DNA from 3 places in the Metabacillus sp. KJ11-3 genome. Region 1 is predicted to be linked to each of the others. Evidence: a T-box and tRNA genes for the amino acid it is inferred to sense, from the RefSeq annotation. Region 1 holds a T-box; the other regions hold tRNA genes.
The links. The T-box of region 1 lies ahead of serS (serine--tRNA ligase). A T-box ahead of a tRNA ligase gene usually reads a tRNA of that ligase, here a tRNA-Ser.
Positions count from the first base shown of each region.

Region 2: it encodes a tRNA-Ser, which carries the amino acid that the T-box ahead of serS (serine--tRNA ligase) is inferred to sense. The anticodon was not compared.
Region 3: it encodes a tRNA-Ser, which carries the amino acid that the T-box ahead of serS (serine--tRNA ligase) is inferred to sense. The anticodon was not compared.

Region 1 covers NZ_CM147865.1:4,511,082-4,516,086, forward strand. Annotated here, with positions in the region: gene AC0L8O_RS22560 (deoxynucleoside kinase) at 1-403, shown strand, start outside; gene AC0L8O_RS22565 (deoxynucleoside kinase) at 381-1,061, shown strand; tRNA gene AC0L8O_RS22570 (tRNA-Ser) at 1,253-1,345, opposite strand; gene serS (serine--tRNA ligase) at 1,485-2,768, opposite strand; T-box leader at 2,843-3,061, opposite strand; gene pdxT (pyridoxal 5'-phosphate synthase glutaminase subunit PdxT) at 3,126-3,701, opposite strand; gene pdxS (pyridoxal 5'-phosphate synthase lyase subunit PdxS) at 3,720-4,607, opposite strand; gene AC0L8O_RS22590 (D-alanyl-D-alanine carboxypeptidase family protein) at 4,898-5,005, opposite strand, start outside.
Region 2 covers NZ_CM147865.1:3,982,276-3,987,280, forward strand. Annotated here, with positions in the region: gene AC0L8O_RS19760 (hypothetical protein) at 1-261, shown strand, start outside; gene AC0L8O_RS19765 (hypothetical protein) at 819-1,022, opposite strand; tRNA gene AC0L8O_RS19770 (tRNA-Leu) at 1,140-1,221, opposite strand; tRNA gene AC0L8O_RS19775 (tRNA-Leu) at 1,239-1,327, opposite strand; tRNA gene AC0L8O_RS19780 (tRNA-Cys) at 1,341-1,414, opposite strand; tRNA gene AC0L8O_RS19785 (tRNA-Gly) at 1,423-1,497, opposite strand; tRNA gene AC0L8O_RS19790 (tRNA-Gln) at 1,557-1,631, opposite strand; tRNA gene AC0L8O_RS19795 (tRNA-His) at 1,746-1,821, opposite strand; tRNA gene AC0L8O_RS19800 (tRNA-Trp) at 1,837-1,910, opposite strand; tRNA gene AC0L8O_RS19805 (tRNA-Tyr) at 1,938-2,021, opposite strand; tRNA gene AC0L8O_RS19810 (tRNA-Thr) at 2,033-2,105, opposite strand; tRNA gene AC0L8O_RS19815 (tRNA-Phe) at 2,126-2,198, opposite strand; tRNA gene AC0L8O_RS19820 (tRNA-Asp) at 2,371-2,447, opposite strand; tRNA gene AC0L8O_RS19825 (tRNA-Met) at 2,526-2,602, opposite strand; tRNA gene AC0L8O_RS19830 (tRNA-Val) at 2,613-2,688, opposite strand; tRNA gene AC0L8O_RS19835 (tRNA-Glu) at 2,697-2,771, opposite strand; tRNA gene AC0L8O_RS19840 (tRNA-Ser) at 2,791-2,881, opposite strand; tRNA gene AC0L8O_RS19845 (tRNA-Asn) at 2,886-2,960, opposite strand; rRNA gene rrf (5S ribosomal RNA) at 2,970-3,085, opposite strand; rRNA gene AC0L8O_RS19855 (23S ribosomal RNA) at 3,208-5,005, opposite strand, start outside.
Region 3 covers NZ_CM147865.1:680,391-685,395, forward strand. Annotated here, with positions in the region: rRNA gene AC0L8O_RS03475 (23S ribosomal RNA) at 1-1,584, shown strand, start outside; rRNA gene rrf (5S ribosomal RNA) at 1,713-1,828, shown strand; tRNA gene AC0L8O_RS03485 (tRNA-Val) at 1,913-1,988, shown strand; tRNA gene AC0L8O_RS03490 (tRNA-Thr) at 1,998-2,073, shown strand; tRNA gene AC0L8O_RS03495 (tRNA-Lys) at 2,240-2,315, shown strand; tRNA gene AC0L8O_RS03500 (tRNA-Leu) at 2,328-2,413, shown strand; tRNA gene AC0L8O_RS03505 (tRNA-Gly) at 2,424-2,498, shown strand; tRNA gene AC0L8O_RS03510 (tRNA-Leu) at 2,505-2,593, shown strand; tRNA gene AC0L8O_RS03515 (tRNA-Arg) at 2,603-2,679, shown strand; tRNA gene AC0L8O_RS03520 (tRNA-Pro) at 2,752-2,828, shown strand; tRNA gene AC0L8O_RS03525 (tRNA-Ala) at 2,845-2,920, shown strand; tRNA gene AC0L8O_RS03530 (tRNA-Met) at 2,946-3,022, shown strand; tRNA gene AC0L8O_RS03535 (tRNA-Ile) at 3,049-3,125, shown strand; tRNA gene AC0L8O_RS03540 (tRNA-Ser) at 3,136-3,228, shown strand; tRNA gene AC0L8O_RS03545 (tRNA-Met) at 3,278-3,354, shown strand; tRNA gene AC0L8O_RS03550 (tRNA-Asp) at 3,379-3,455, shown strand; tRNA gene AC0L8O_RS03555 (tRNA-Phe) at 3,636-3,711, shown strand; tRNA gene AC0L8O_RS03560 (tRNA-His) at 3,737-3,812, shown strand; tRNA gene AC0L8O_RS03565 (tRNA-Gly) at 3,819-3,892, shown strand; tRNA gene AC0L8O_RS03570 (tRNA-Ile) at 3,901-3,977, shown strand; tRNA gene AC0L8O_RS03575 (tRNA-Asn) at 3,988-4,062, shown strand; tRNA gene AC0L8O_RS03580 (tRNA-Ser) at 4,070-4,160, shown strand; tRNA gene AC0L8O_RS03585 (tRNA-Glu) at 4,178-4,249, shown strand.

The DNA of each region.
Region 1 (5,005 bases):
CTATCATATCTATAAGAATCTTATCTTTGCCAAACGTACATTAAGGCATGAACAATATGATAAGTATTTGAAAATCTATGATATCTTAACAGAAGGCATGCCAAAACCCAACATTATCATTTATCTAACTGCTAGTCTTGATACACTATTAGGCCGAATAGAAAAAAGAGGCCGTGAAATAGAGCAAAAAATTGATCCCCATTACCTACAACAGCTTTCAGAGGATTATGAAATTGCTATGTTACAGTGGGAAAAAGAAAACCCTTCAATTCCAGTTATTCGTTTTAACGGTGATACATTGGACTTCGTTCAAAATAAACAAGACTTAACATATATATTCAAAACATTAGATCAGTACTTGCAAAAAGGAGCAACAACAAATGAATTTACGCGAAAAATATAAGATTCCTCACAACGCTGTCATTACGATAGCTGGTACTGTAGGTGTTGGAAAATCCACAATGACAAACGCTCTTGCACAGGAATTGAATTTCAAAACATCTTTCGAAAAGGTAGATTCAAATCCTTATCTTGATAAATTTTATGCTGATTTTGAAAGATGGAGCTTTCATTTACAAATTTATTTTTTAGCAGAACGTTTTAAAGAGCAAAAAAAGATTTTTGAATATGGTGGAGGATTCATTCAGGATCGTTCAATTTACGAAGATACGGGGATATTTGCAAAAATGCATTATGAAAAAGGGACAATGTCTGAGGTTGACTATGAAACCTATAAAAACCTTTTTGATGCTATGGTCATGACTCCTTATTTTCCACATCCAGACCTTCTCATTTATTTAGAAGGAAGCTTGGATGATATTTTATCGAGAATTAAACTTCGCGGACGTCCAATGGAACAGCAAACACCAGTTGAATATTGGACTGAAATGCACCAAAGATATGAAAATTGGATTAATAATTTTAATGCCTGTCCTGTACTACGTATCAATATTAATGATTATGATATTATGAAAAATGAAAAGTCTATCGAACCTATTATAGAGAGAATTGGCTATTTTATTGAACAGACGAAATTTCTAAAAAATAAGAGGATGACATAAAGGTTTACGTTCCTTTATGTCATCCTCTTTTTTTATTAGAAAACTGTAGTTTATTGCTAATCCTAAAATTTGAATGCTTTGGTCTTCTTATACTTTCCAAACATATAAAAAAAATCGCTACAGTCCAGTAACGATTTTACATCAATCTCCCATATTTTATGCGCTGAATATGAGATTAAGTTTTAAAATTATGGAGGAGGAAAGGGGATTCGAACCCCTGCGGGCTTTGACACCCCTGTCGGTTTTCAAGACCGATCCCTTCAGCCGGACTTGGGTATTCCTCCGTATTGACAAAATATAATTTATCATATTTTTTATATACTTGTCAACATTTTATTATTTTTTTTAGTTGTTATGAAAATAAATACTTCACATAGTAGTATATCCATGTAAGGGGGCAATTAAATCCCCCTTTATATATTTTTAGTCAACCATACTAATACTTTCTTTATTCCCCATATAAGGTCTAAGCACCTCTGGGATAATGACAGATCCATCTTCCTGTTGATAATTTTCCAAGATGGCAGCAACTGTTCTTCCAATAGCTAATCCTGATCCATTTAATGTGTGGACATGCTCCACCTTTGCTTTTGGATCTCTTCTAAATCGAATATTTGCTCGGCGTGCTTGGAACGCCTCAAAATTACTGCAAGAAGAAATTTCACGGTATGTTCCATAGCTTGGGATCCAAACTTCAAGGTCATATTTTTTAGCTGCCGTAAAACCTAAATCTGCTGTACACATGCTCATTACCCGATATGGAAGTCCTAATAGTTGAAGTACTTTTTCAGCATGTCCTGTCAGCTTCTCAAGCTCCTCATAAGAATCCTCTGGCTTAACAAAGCGAACTAGCTCTACTTTATTAAATTGGTGTTGACGTATTAATCCTCTTGTATCTCTTCCTGCTGATCCAGCTTCGGAACGGAAATTTGCACTAAATGCAGCATAACTAATAGGTAGTTGTTCAACATTGAGTATTTCCTCACGGTGCATATTTGTAACAGGTACTTCAGCAGTTGGAATTAAGAAATAATCTTCTCCTGCAATTTTAAATGCATCTTCCTCAAATTTAGGCAACTGACCTGTACCTGTCATACTATCACGATTCACGATAAAAGGCGGTATGATTTCTGTATAACCATGCTCGTCAACATGAAGATCTAACATAAAGTTAAATAGTGCTCTTTCTAAACGTGCACCCAACCCACGGTAAAAAACAAAACGACTTCCTGTAACCTTTGCTGCCCGTTCAAAGTCCAGAATTTGCAAACCATCTGCAATGTCCCAGTGCGGCTTTGGCTCAAATTCAAAGTGTGGTTGTTCTCCCCACTTTCTAATCTCTACATTATCATCCTCTGTATCCCCAACTGGAACACTTTCATGAGGAATATTTGGAATAGATAATAAAAGGTTATCAAGTTCAGCCTCTACTTTACGTAATTGCTCATCATAACCTTTAATCTTCTCTCCTACTTCTTTCATTTCTTTAATTAAATGATCAGCATCCTGCTTTTCCCTTTTTAACTGGGCGACTTGTGCAGAAACATCATTTCTTTTGCTTTTTAATTCTTCAGTAGCAGCAATAAGCTCTCTTCTCGTTTTATCAAGCTCTTCAAATTTCCCAAAATCAGTTAGGTCTTCACCGCGTTTAGATAACTTTTCTTTTACTTCTTCAAGATTGGTACGAAGAAATTTACTATCCAACATAAATATTTCCACTCCTTTTTTGAATATACACTCGCAATCAAGGAAATTTAAGCAACAAAAAAACTCCCGTCCCAAAAAGGGACGAGAGTTACCCGCGTTGCCACCCTAGTTAAGAATACCTCGTATTCTTCACTTAATGAATAACGGTCATAGCCGGAATTGCCTACTTTAACATTTGTTAGTTCAGCTATTCATTCAAGGATGGATTCACAAGCATCTATCACCGATTTTCACCAGCCACCGGCTCTCTATAGATAGAACATCATGCTACTAATTCCTATCATCACGTTTGCTTATTTGATTAAGTATAAATTAATTTACTATAAGTTTACAGTAGTCGCAAGTTTTTTATACAACTTATTTAGACTCTTTTACCATATTGATAAATAATTGAGTCATTCGATGATCATCAGTTAACTCAGGATGGAAGGAACAGCCAAGAAATTGCCCTTGGCGAGCTGCAACAATTCGGCCGTTGTGCTTCGATAGGATCTCAACATCCTCTCCAACCTCAACTATATGAGGAGCACGGATAAAGACTCCTACAAAGTCCTCTCCAACACCGGTAATCATTAATTCAGCCTCAAAGCTATCCTTTTGTCGTCCAAATGAATTACGCTCTACTGTTACATCTAATAATCCTAAGTGAGATTGATCATATCCCACGAGATTCTTAGCCAAAAGAATTAACCCTGCACATGTACCAAACATAGGTCTACCAGATGCAGCAAATTCTTTTAATGGCTCCATAAAATCATATTTATCGATAAGGCGACGCATCGTTGTGCTCTCGCCACCTGGCATGATTAAGCCATCAAGGTCTGCAAGCTGATTAGCTGTTTTAACAATAACTCCTTCAGCTCCACATGCTTCTATTGAACGAATATGCTCCCTAACAGCACCTTGTAATCCTAAAACACCAATTTTCAGCATGTTAAAAACTCCTTTGTCCTACCAACCACGCTCTTGCATTCTTTGCTCTGGTAAAAGACTTGAAATTTCGACTCCTTGCATTGCAGATCCAAGTCCTTTAGAAAGTTTCGCAATTAGTTCGTAATCTTGATAATGAGTCGTTGCTTCAACTATAGAACGTGCAAACTTAGCTGGGTTTTCTGATTTAAAGATACCAGATCCAACAAATACTCCATCAGCACCAAGCTGCATCATTAACGCAGCATCAGCAGGAGTAGCTACACCACCAGCAGCGAAGTTAACAACCGGTAATTTTCCTTCTTTTTTAATTTGAAGAAGAAGTTCAAAAGGAGCACCTAAATTTTTTGCTTCTGTCATTAACTCATCTTCGCTCATAGCAGCAACCTTACGAATTTGTGCATTTACCTTACGCATATGACGAACAGCTTCAACAATGTTTCCTGTTCCTGGCTCACCTTTTGTACGAAGCATAGACGCACCCTCTGCAATACGACGAGTTGCTTCACCTAGATCACGGCAGCCACAAACGAATGGTACTGTGAAGTCACTTTTTAATAAGTGATACTCTTCATCTGCAGGAGTTAAAACTTCACTTTCATCAATATAGTCAACACCCATTGCCTCTAACACACGTGCCTCTACAATGTGTCCGATACGTGCTTTTGCCATAACTGGAATTGATACAGCATTCATTACTTCTTCTACAATTGTTGGATCAGCCATTCTCGCTACACCACCGGCAGCACGAATGTCAGCAGGAACTCGTTCAAGTGCCATTACAGCAACTGCGCCTGCTTCCTCAGCGATTTTAGCTTGCTCTGCATTTACAACGTCCATGATGACGCCGCCTTTTTGCATTTCTGCCATTCCACGTTTTACGCGGTCAGTACCTGTTGTATTACTCATTGTGGTTGTCCCCCTTATGTAATGTCCTAATATATAGGATTTGTTTTAGATTGAGAAAAATTCATCTACGCTATATTTTATCCTAAGTTCTAAAAAAATCCTATCAAAATTCATGTAATTAGTAAAACAATTCCTATATGTTTTACTATTCTATCATTTCTTATATAATAATTTTCTATTATAACTCAGATTTTATCAATCGAATATCTTTTTTCATCATTTTAATGAGCTTACAATAAATAGAAGTGTATAAAAAAGACTCCCTATATAGAGAGTCTTTTCATAAATGATTAAAACCAACCTTTTACTGTGTCTGATACTGTGCCCCATAATCCACCAAAGAAGCCTCCAATACCTCTCATAGAGAGAACAAACCAGTTGGCCTTTTCAACTGTTTC
Region 2 (5,005 bases), 530 kb from region 1:
GTGAAAAAAATAGAGACTTGTCTAACAAATGTTGCTTATGGAACTTTAGGTAATAGTGGTACTTATGTAGCTATAGTATATAGTGGTACTTATGTAGCTATAGTCTATGGTGGTTCTAAATGTAGCAGCAAAGAAACGAAAACTTCCTGGTCTATGGATGAGACTGTAAAATATAGTGCTCTTGCTGTTGGATATACTTACACAAATGCTTATACTAGAATTACAACCACAAGCGGTTCATTTAGTTTATATGCATTATAAGGGATGAGAAAATATGATCACTTTCAGTCCAGTAGGACTCCTATTATTCTTAATTATTGTTTCTTTAATAGGATTTTTAGTTTTTAAACTAGTAAAATTCTTTAAGAAAAAGTAATATTCACTTAGCCAAGAGAGACTCTAATGTCCCTCTTGGTTTTTCACCTATTAAAAGTGTCTTAAATTTCGAAGTTTATCCATTGATTTAAAAGCTTTCTCATTCTTGATGACGAAAAGTAGCAATACATTGGTTTATCATTTCTAATACATCCTCTAAACAAGAGTTGTATCAAATCAGAAATAGCTAAAAAATCTTCGTTCACTTCTTTTCCTCTGTACGAAAAGAACTGACTTTCATTTGGGTTCATAAATCTGTTTAATAGGTATGCTGTTGAGGTTCTTTCAGAGTAATTATTTGTCGCTCTAGTATTAAATGGAACGAAGTTAATTTTCGATGAGCTTATTCTTATATAAGAAAGTGTAAAATGCTCTGAATGCACGTAATCGGGTATTAATTGTAGTAACTTTCATTATTTGTTTGCTTTGAAGGATTAGATCTTCTATTCTTTCTGTTTCCATTCAACTAATTGTTTATTAATGATTTTCTTTGCACCATGAAATTCATTTTTGTAATATTCGATTGTCGCTGGTCTTAAATTTCGTAGGTAGCATTCCTTAAAGAACTTTTCGAAAGCTTCCTCTTCACTAATTTTCTTTTTAATAATCTTTAATTCTTCTTCTGTTAATTCTACACGTCTTCTCATAAACAACCTCCTACGCACACGACTCACCGCATACGATTTTCGATTATTTTAGTCGTGTAGAAAAAATACAAAAAAGACCCCAACATATGTTGGAGCCTTGATTATATAGCATTTAGATACCAGTGGTCGGGGTCGAACCGACACTCCCGAAGGAACACGATTTTGAGTCGTGCGCGTCTGCCAATTCCGCCACACTGGCAAAGGATTAAGTACAAATGGTGCCGAGGACCGGAATCGAACCGGTACGGTAGTCACCTACCGCAGGATTTTAAGTCCTGTGCGTCTGCCAGTTCCGCCACCCCGGCAAGGGTGTTAAAATGGAGGCGGCAACCGGATTTGAACCGGTGATAAAGGTTTTGCAGACCTCTGCCTTACCACTTGGCTATGCCGCCATTTTAATTGGAGCGGAAGACGGGATTCGAACCCGCGACCCCCACCTTGGCAAGGTGGTGTTCTACCACTGAACTACTTCCGCGATCTTACTTATCTATATGGTTTAGCCTATGCAATTAGACTAAAAATGTGTTAAAAAAATGGCTGGGCTAGCTGGATTCGAACCAACGCATGTCGCAGTCAAAGTGCGATGCCTTACCGCTTGGCTATAGCCCATTGAATAAGCTTCTTCGAATCTTCTTCATGAAATCTATCGATAACCAAGTGTTTTTTGGATTTAAATTTGAAGATCAACTGATCGAATGTATCCTATTTACTTAGCTATATAAATGGGGCGACTGATGGGAATCGAACCCACGAATGTCGGAACCACAATCCGATGCGTTAACCACTTCGCCACAATCGCCACTATAATTGAAATTGGCAGGGGCAGTAGGAATCGAACCCACACCAAAGGTTTTGGAGACCTCTATTCTACCGTTAAACTATGCCCCTAAATGAAGGTTTATTTACAAATGAAAATGGTGGAGGGGGGCAGATTCGAACTGCCGAACCCTAAGGAGCGGATTTACAGTCCGCCGCGTTTAGCCACTTCGCTACCCCTCCACTTTAGAGAGTGCCGGCGAGAGGACTTGAACCCCCAACCTACTGATTACAAGTCAGTTGCTCTACCAATTGAGCTACACCGGCATTAAATTAAAAATAAAAGGTGGCTCGGGACGGAATCGAACCGCCGACACATGGATTTTCAGTCCATTGCTCTACCAACTGAGCTACCGAGCCAATACAGTTTTCGGCTTCCACTAAGCTTCGAATCTCTTCATCAGCTCCATCGCTCACATCCTCACGTATGGTCATACGCTGCGGTGTTCGCTCAGTCACTTCTTCGACCTTCTTGCTTATTGAAACCCTTTTACTCTATACATAATATATGAGTAAAACTTTTTAAAAATAATGGCGGTCCGGACGGGACTCGAACCCGCGACCTCCTGCGTGACAGGCAGGCATTCTAACCAACTGAACTACCGGACCATTATTTGGTTGCACTTTACAGCACTACTATGTTGCCTCGCTATGAAGAATAATCGACGTAGCGTCGTCAACTTAAATTGGTTGCGGGGACAGGATTTGAACCTGCGACCTTCGGGTTATGAGCCCGACGAGCTACCAGACTGCTCCACCCCGCGATAATATATATGGTGGAGGATGACGGGATCGAACCGCCGACCCCCTGCTTGTAAGGCAGGTGCTCTCCCAGCTGAGCTAATCCTCCGATTTTAATGGTGACCCATACGGGATTCGAACCCGTGTTACCGCCGTGAAAGGGCGGTGTCTTAACCGCTTGACCAATGGGCCTTATGTATAATAGAAATTGTGGCGGAGAGCAAGGGATTTGAACCCTTGATACGCGGTTAGCGTATACACGATTTCCAATCGTGCTCCTTCGGCCACTCGGACAGCTCTCCAAAATGGCTCCGCAGGCAGGACTCGAACCTGCGACCGATCGGTTAACAGCCGATAGCTCTACCACTGAGCTACTGCGGAATAATCACAGCTTGGCAACGTCCTACTCTCACAGGGGGAAACCCCCAACTACCATCGGCGCTGAAGAGCTTAACTTCCGTGTTCGGCATGGGAACGGGTGTGACCTCTTCGCCTTCATCACCAGACATTTGTGACAAAAATTATTATACTATATGTTGGGAATATTTCAAGTGTTTTTTCACTTTTATATTCCTTCAAAACTAGATAACGATACACAATTCAATTCACTAAGCATTCGCTTTATTGTTAGGTTAAGTCCTCGATCGATTAGTATCAGTCAGCTCCACACGTCACCGCGCTTCCACCTCTGACCTATCAACCTGATCATCTTTCAGGGATCTTACTCACTAATGTGATGGGAAATCTCATCTTGAGGGGGGCTTCATGCTTAGATGCTTTCAGCACTTATCCCTTCCGCACATAGCTACCCAGCTATGCCTTTGGCAAGACAACTGGTACACCAGCGGTGCGTCCATCCCGGTCCTCTCGTACTAAGGACAGCTCCTCTCAAATTTCCTACGCCCACGACGGATAGGGACCGAACTGTCTCACGACGTTCTGAACCCAGCTCGCGTACCGCTTTAATGGGCGAACAGCCCAACCCTTGGGACCGACTACAGCCCCAGGATGCGATGAGCCGACATCGAGGTGCCAAACCTCCCCGTCGATGTGGACTCTTGGGGGAGATAAGCCTGTTATCCCCGGGGTAGCTTTTATCCGTTGAGCGATGGCCCTTCCATGCGGAACCACCGGATCACTAAGCCCGACTTTCGTCCCTGCTCGACTTGTAGGTCTCGCAGTCAAGCTCCCTTGTGCCTTTACACTCTACGAATGATTTCCAACCATTCTGAGGGAACCTTTGGGCGCCTCCGTTACATTTTAGGAGGCGACCGCCCCAGTCAAACTGCCCACCTGACACTGTCTCCCAAGCCGATAAGGCTCGCGGGTTAGAATTTCAATACAGCCAGGGTAGTATCCCACCGACGCCTCCACCGAAGCTGGCGCTCCGGCTTCTCAGGCTCCTACCTATCCTGTACAAGCTGTACCAAAATTCAATATCAGGCTACAGTAAAGCTCCACGGGGTCTTTCCGTCCTGTCGCGGGTAACCTGCATCTTCACAGGTACTATAATTTCACCGAGTCTCTCGTTGAGACAGTGCCCAGATCGTTACGCCTTTCGTGCGGGTCGGAACTTACCCGACAAGGAATTTCGCTACCTTAGGACCGTTATAGTTACGGCCGCCGTTTACTGGGGCTTCGGTTCAAAGCTTCGCTTGCGCTAACCTCTCCCCTTAACCTTCCAGCACCGGGCAGGCGTCAGCCCCTATACTTCGCCTTGCGGCTTCGCAGAGACCTGTGTTTTTGCTAAACAGTCGCCTGGGCCTATTCACTGCGGCTTTTCCGGGCTATTCACCCTAAAAAGCACCCCTTCTCCCGAAGTTACGGGGTCATTTTGCCGAGTTCCTTAACGAGAGTTCTCTCGCTCACCTTAGGATTCTCTCCTCGCCTACCTGTGTCGGTTTGCGGTACGGGCACCTCTCACCTCGCTAGAGGCTTTTCTTGGCAGTGTGGAATCAGGAACTTCGGTACTATAGTTCCCTCGCCATCACAGCTCAGCTTATGTGACAATGGGATTTGCCTCATTGTCAGCCTAACTGCTTGGACGCGCATATCCAACAGCGCGCTTACCCTATCCTTCTGCGTCCCCCCATTGCTCAAATGGTGAGGAGGTGGTACAGGAATTTCTACCTGTTGGCCATCGCCTACGCCTTTCGGCCTCGGCTTAGGTCCCGACTAACCCTGAGCGGACGAGCCTTCCTCAGGAAACCTTAGGCATTCGGTGGAGGGGATTCTCACCCCTCTTTCGCTACTCATACCGGCATTCTCACTTCTAAGCGCTCCACCAGTCCTTACGGTCTGGCTTCTCAGCCCTTAGAACGCTCTCCTACCACTGTTCGTAAGAACAGTCCACAGCTTCGGTGATACGTTTAGCCCCGGTACATTTTCGGCGCAGAGTCACTCGACCAGTGAGCTATTACGCACTC
Region 3 (5,005 bases), 1.3 Mb from region 1:
AAGGTTTCCTGAGGAAGGCTCGTCCGCTCAGGGTTAGTCGGGACCTAAGCCGAGGCCGAAAGGCGTAGGCGATGGCCAACAGGTAGAAATTCCTGTACCACCTCCTCACCATTTGAGCAATGGGGGGACGCAGAAGGATAGGGTAAGCGCGCTGTTGGATATGCGCGTCCAAGCAGTTAGGCTGACAATGAGGCAAATCCCATTGTCACATAAGCTGAGCTGTGATGGCGAGGGAACTATAGTACCGAAGTTCCTGATTCCACACTGCCAAGAAAAGCCTCTAGCGAGGTGAGAGGTGCCCGTACCGCAAACCGACACAGGTAGGCGAGGAGAGAATCCTAAGGTGAGCGAGAGAACTCTCGTTAAGGAACTCGGCAAAATGACCCCGTAACTTCGGGAGAAGGGGTGCTTTTTAGGGTGAATAGCCCGGAAAAGCCGCAGTGAATAGGCCCAGGCGACTGTTTAGCAAAAACACAGGTCTCTGCGAAGCCGCAAGGCGAAGTATAGGGGCTGACGCCTGCCCGGTGCTGGAAGGTTAAGGGGAGAGGTTAGCGCAAGCGAAGCTTTGAACCGAAGCCCCAGTAAACGGCGGCCGTAACTATAACGGTCCTAAGGTAGCGAAATTCCTTGTCGGGTAAGTTCCGACCCGCACGAAAGGCGTAACGATCTGGGCACTGTCTCAACGAGAGACTCGGTGAAATTATAGTACCTGTGAAGATGCAGGTTACCCGCGACAGGACGGAAAGACCCCGTGGAGCTTTACTGTAGCCTGATATTGAATTTTGGTACAGCTTGTACAGGATAGGTAGGAGCCTGAGAAGCCGGAGCGCCAGCTTCGGTGGAGGCGTCGGTGGGATACTACCCTGGCTGTATTGAAATTCTAACCCGCGAGCCTTATCGGCTTGGGAGACAGTGTCAGGTGGGCAGTTTGACTGGGGCGGTCGCCTCCTAAAATGTAACGGAGGCGCCCAAAGGTTCCCTCAGAATGGTTGGAAATCATTCGTAGAGTGTAAAGGCACAAGGGAGCTTGACTGCGAGACCTACAAGTCGAGCAGGGACGAAAGTCGGGCTTAGTGATCCGGTGGTTCCGCATGGAAGGGCCATCGCTCAACGGATAAAAGCTACCCCGGGGATAACAGGCTTATCTCCCCCAAGAGTCCACATCGACGGGGAGGTTTGGCACCTCGATGTCGGCTCATCGCATCCTGGGGCTGTAGTCGGTCCCAAGGGTTGGGCTGTTCGCCCATTAAAGCGGTACGCGAGCTGGGTTCAGAACGTCGTGAGACAGTTCGGTCCCTATCCGTCGTGGGCGTAGGAAATTTGAGAGGAGCTGTCCTTAGTACGAGAGGACCGGGATGGACGCACCGCTGGTGTACCAGTTGTCTTGCCAAAGGCATAGCTGGGTAGCTATGTGCGGAAGGGATAAGTGCTGAAAGCATCTAAGCATGAAGCCCCCCTCAAGATGAGATTTCCCATCACATTAGTGAGTAAGATCCCTGAAAGATGATCAGGTTGATAGGTCAGAGGTGGAAGCGCGGTGACGTGTGGAGCTGACTGATACTAATCGATCGAGGACTTAACCTAATAATAAGCGAATGCTTAGTGAATTGAATTGTGTATCGTTATCTAGTTTTGAAGGAATATATAAAGTTTTTTCAAAAAAAGACTTGAAAAATTCTTTTAAAATAGTATAATCATTCTTGTCGCAGTTATCTGGTGATGATGGCGAAGAGGTCACACCCGTTCCCATGCCGAACACGGAAGTTAAGCTCTTCAGCGCCGATGGTAGTTGGGGGTTTCCCCCTGTGAGAGTAGGACATTGCCAGGTTGCAATAGAATGTTATACAAAACGAAGGCATGCTAAATTCGCGACGTCCTGTTGCAACGCATGCACTTGCACATCCAGTGCTTCGGAGGATTAGCTCAGCTGGGAGAGCACCTGCCTTACAAGCAGGGGGTCGGCGGTTCGATCCCGTCATCCTCCACCATAATACTAAGCCGGTGTAGCTCAACTGGTAGAGCAACTGACTTGTAATCAGTAGGTTGGGGGTTCAAGTCCTCTCGCCGGCACCACTCATTATTATTCATTAATTAGTCATTAGCTCAGTTGGTAGAGCACGACCGAGTAAGCTTTGTAGCATTACATCAGCACACAAATCGAGCTACATCTTGAATAAACGACCTGAGATTTGGGTGTCAAAAACAAGAAGAAACATACTTTTACATCTCATTATAAGATGAGCCATTAGCTCAGTTGGTAGAGCATCTGACTTTTAATCAGAGGGTCGAAGGTTCGAGTCCTTCATGGCTCACCATTATCACACCATGCGGGTGTGGCGGAATTGGCAGACGCGCTAGACTTAGGATCTAGTGTCCTTGTGACGTGGGGGTTCAAGTCCCTTCACCCGCACCATTAATATCAAGCGGAAGTAGTTCAGTGGTAGAACACCACCTTGCCAAGGTGGGGGTCGCGGGTTCGAATCCCGTCTTCCGCTCCAGTAAGTGCCGGGGTGGCGGAACTGGCAGACGCACAGGACTTAAAATCCTGCGGTAGGTGACTACCGTACCGGTTCGATTCCGGTCCTCGGCACCATGAATTTTAGCGCCCGTAGCTCAATTGGATAGAGCGTTTGACTACGGATCAAAAGGTTAGGGGTTCGACTCCTCTCGGGCGCGCCATTGAAAATTATCTAGCAGGAAGTCAGACGTGAGATTGAGATATTGACCTCACATATCCCTTATCCAATAAAACGGGAAGTAGCTCAGCTTGGTAGAGCACTTGGTTTGGGACCAAGGGGTCGCAGGTTCGAATCCTGTCTTCCCGACCATTTAGATATAAAACATGGGGCCTTAGCTCAGCTGGGAGAGCGCCTGCTTTGCACGCAGGAGGTCAGCGGTTCGATCCCGCTAGGCTCCACCAATCTAAAACGATGACTATTAACTATGGCGGTGTAGCTCAGCTGGCTAGAGCGTACGGTTCATACCCGTGAGGTCGTGGGTTCGATTCCCTCCGCCGCTACCATTCTTAAAATTCTTGATAAACCAGATGGACCTTTAGCTCAGCTGGTTAGAGCAGACGGCTCATAACCGTCCGGTCGTAGGTTCGAGTCCTACAAGGTCCACCATTTTCTATACGGAGGAATACCCAAGTCCGGCTGAAGGGATCGGTCTTGAAAACCGACAGGGGTGTCAAAGCCCGCAGGGGTTCGAATCCCCTTTCCTCCTCCATTTTGCTTTTGAATAAAAAGCAGTGGCTAATTTTATACCTCCATATTATCGCGGGGTGGAGCAGTCTGGTAGCTCGTCGGGCTCATAACCCGAAGGTCGCAGGTTCAAATCCTGTCCCCGCAACCAATTTAATTGAAAGATTTAAATAATGGTCCGGTAGTTCAGTTGGTTAGAATGCCTGCCTGTCACGCAGGAGGTCGCGGGTTCGAGTCCCGTCCGGACCGCCATTGATATTTATTAAGAAGCAAATTATTATTGTAACCTAATTATCGTGTAAGAGGGTTTCGATAAGCGAGAAGGTCGAGGAAACGACTGAGCGAGCACCGGAGCGTATGAGAATACGTGAGGATGTGAGTGAGGGAGATGACGAAGAGATTCGAAGCTTAGCGGAAGCCGAAAACTATATTGGCTCGGTAGCTCAGTTGGTAGAGCAATGGACTGAAAATCCATGTGTCGGCGGTTCGATTCCGTCCCGAGCCACCACTTAATAAATTATAATAAAATAATGGCGGTTGTGGCGAAGTGGTTAACGCATCGGATTGTGGTTCCGACATTCGTGGGTTCGATTCCCATCAGCCGCCCCATATATTGCGGGTGTAGTTTAGTGGTAAAACCTCAGCCTTCCAAGCTGATGATGAGGGTTCGATTCCCTTCACCCGCTCCAATATAAATGGGCCTATAGCTCAGCTGGTTAGAGCGCACGCCTGATAAGCGTGAGGTCGATGGTTCGAGTCCATTTAGGCCCACCATTTATACTATTCCGCAGTAGCTCAGTGGTAGAGCTATCGGCTGTTAACCGATCGGTCGCAGGTTCGAGTCCTGCCTGCGGAGCCATATATATGGGGAAGTACTCAAGTGGCTGAAGAGGCGCCCCTGCTAAGGGTGTAGGTCGTGTAAGCGGCGCGAGGGTTCAAATCCCTCCTTCTCCGCCAGTTTTATCATTTTCTTAGGCCCGTTGGTCAAGCGGTTAAGACACCGCCCTTTCACGGCGGTAACACGGGTTCGAATCCCGTACGGGTCATATCAAAAAACACTGTTTATTAACAGTGTTTTTTTGTTTGATGTAAATTATTAAATAAGAAGTTTAAAGTTTTATATAAGCTTATTGTGATAACAACAAATTGAAAGACAGACCTCGGGTCTTATGAAAGACAAATACTCTTGAATTCCCCTCGGTCATGTCCTTCATAGGAGTTATGAAAGACAATTCTCTTAAATCATCCTCAGTTATGTCCTTCGTAGCCAATATGAAAGACAATTCTCTTAAATCACACCTCAGCAATGTTCTTCATAGCTGTTAAAAAAATTAAAAAGGCAAAGCTCCTAACCTATATCACCATCGCAGTCTCACTGCCTCTAAGAAAGGTAAATCATTATCATCACCCCGGCATAGCTACATCCACACGATGAATAACTTATCCCCCTAAATTACTATTCTATAAATTCATATATAATCTTTCATAGAAAAACTATAGGTAAAACCTCTAATATTGCTTTACTAAAATATTTTACTTTTCATTCAATTATTCTTTACCTTAACAGAAAATCCTTCATAAATTCAGAAAAACACCATTATTTCACCTGAAAAAAATTCAACAAATTCCAACAAAAAGTCGAAAAAACTATTTTATTTATATAATAATATGACATGTGTGTTTAGGTGGTTTTTCCTAATTAAAGCGGTTTCGTAAGGAATTTGGATATTATATCTAATGATTAAATTTTTTCCTATCACAGGGATACCAGCTATTTTCCTCGTGCATCCTATTAACATATA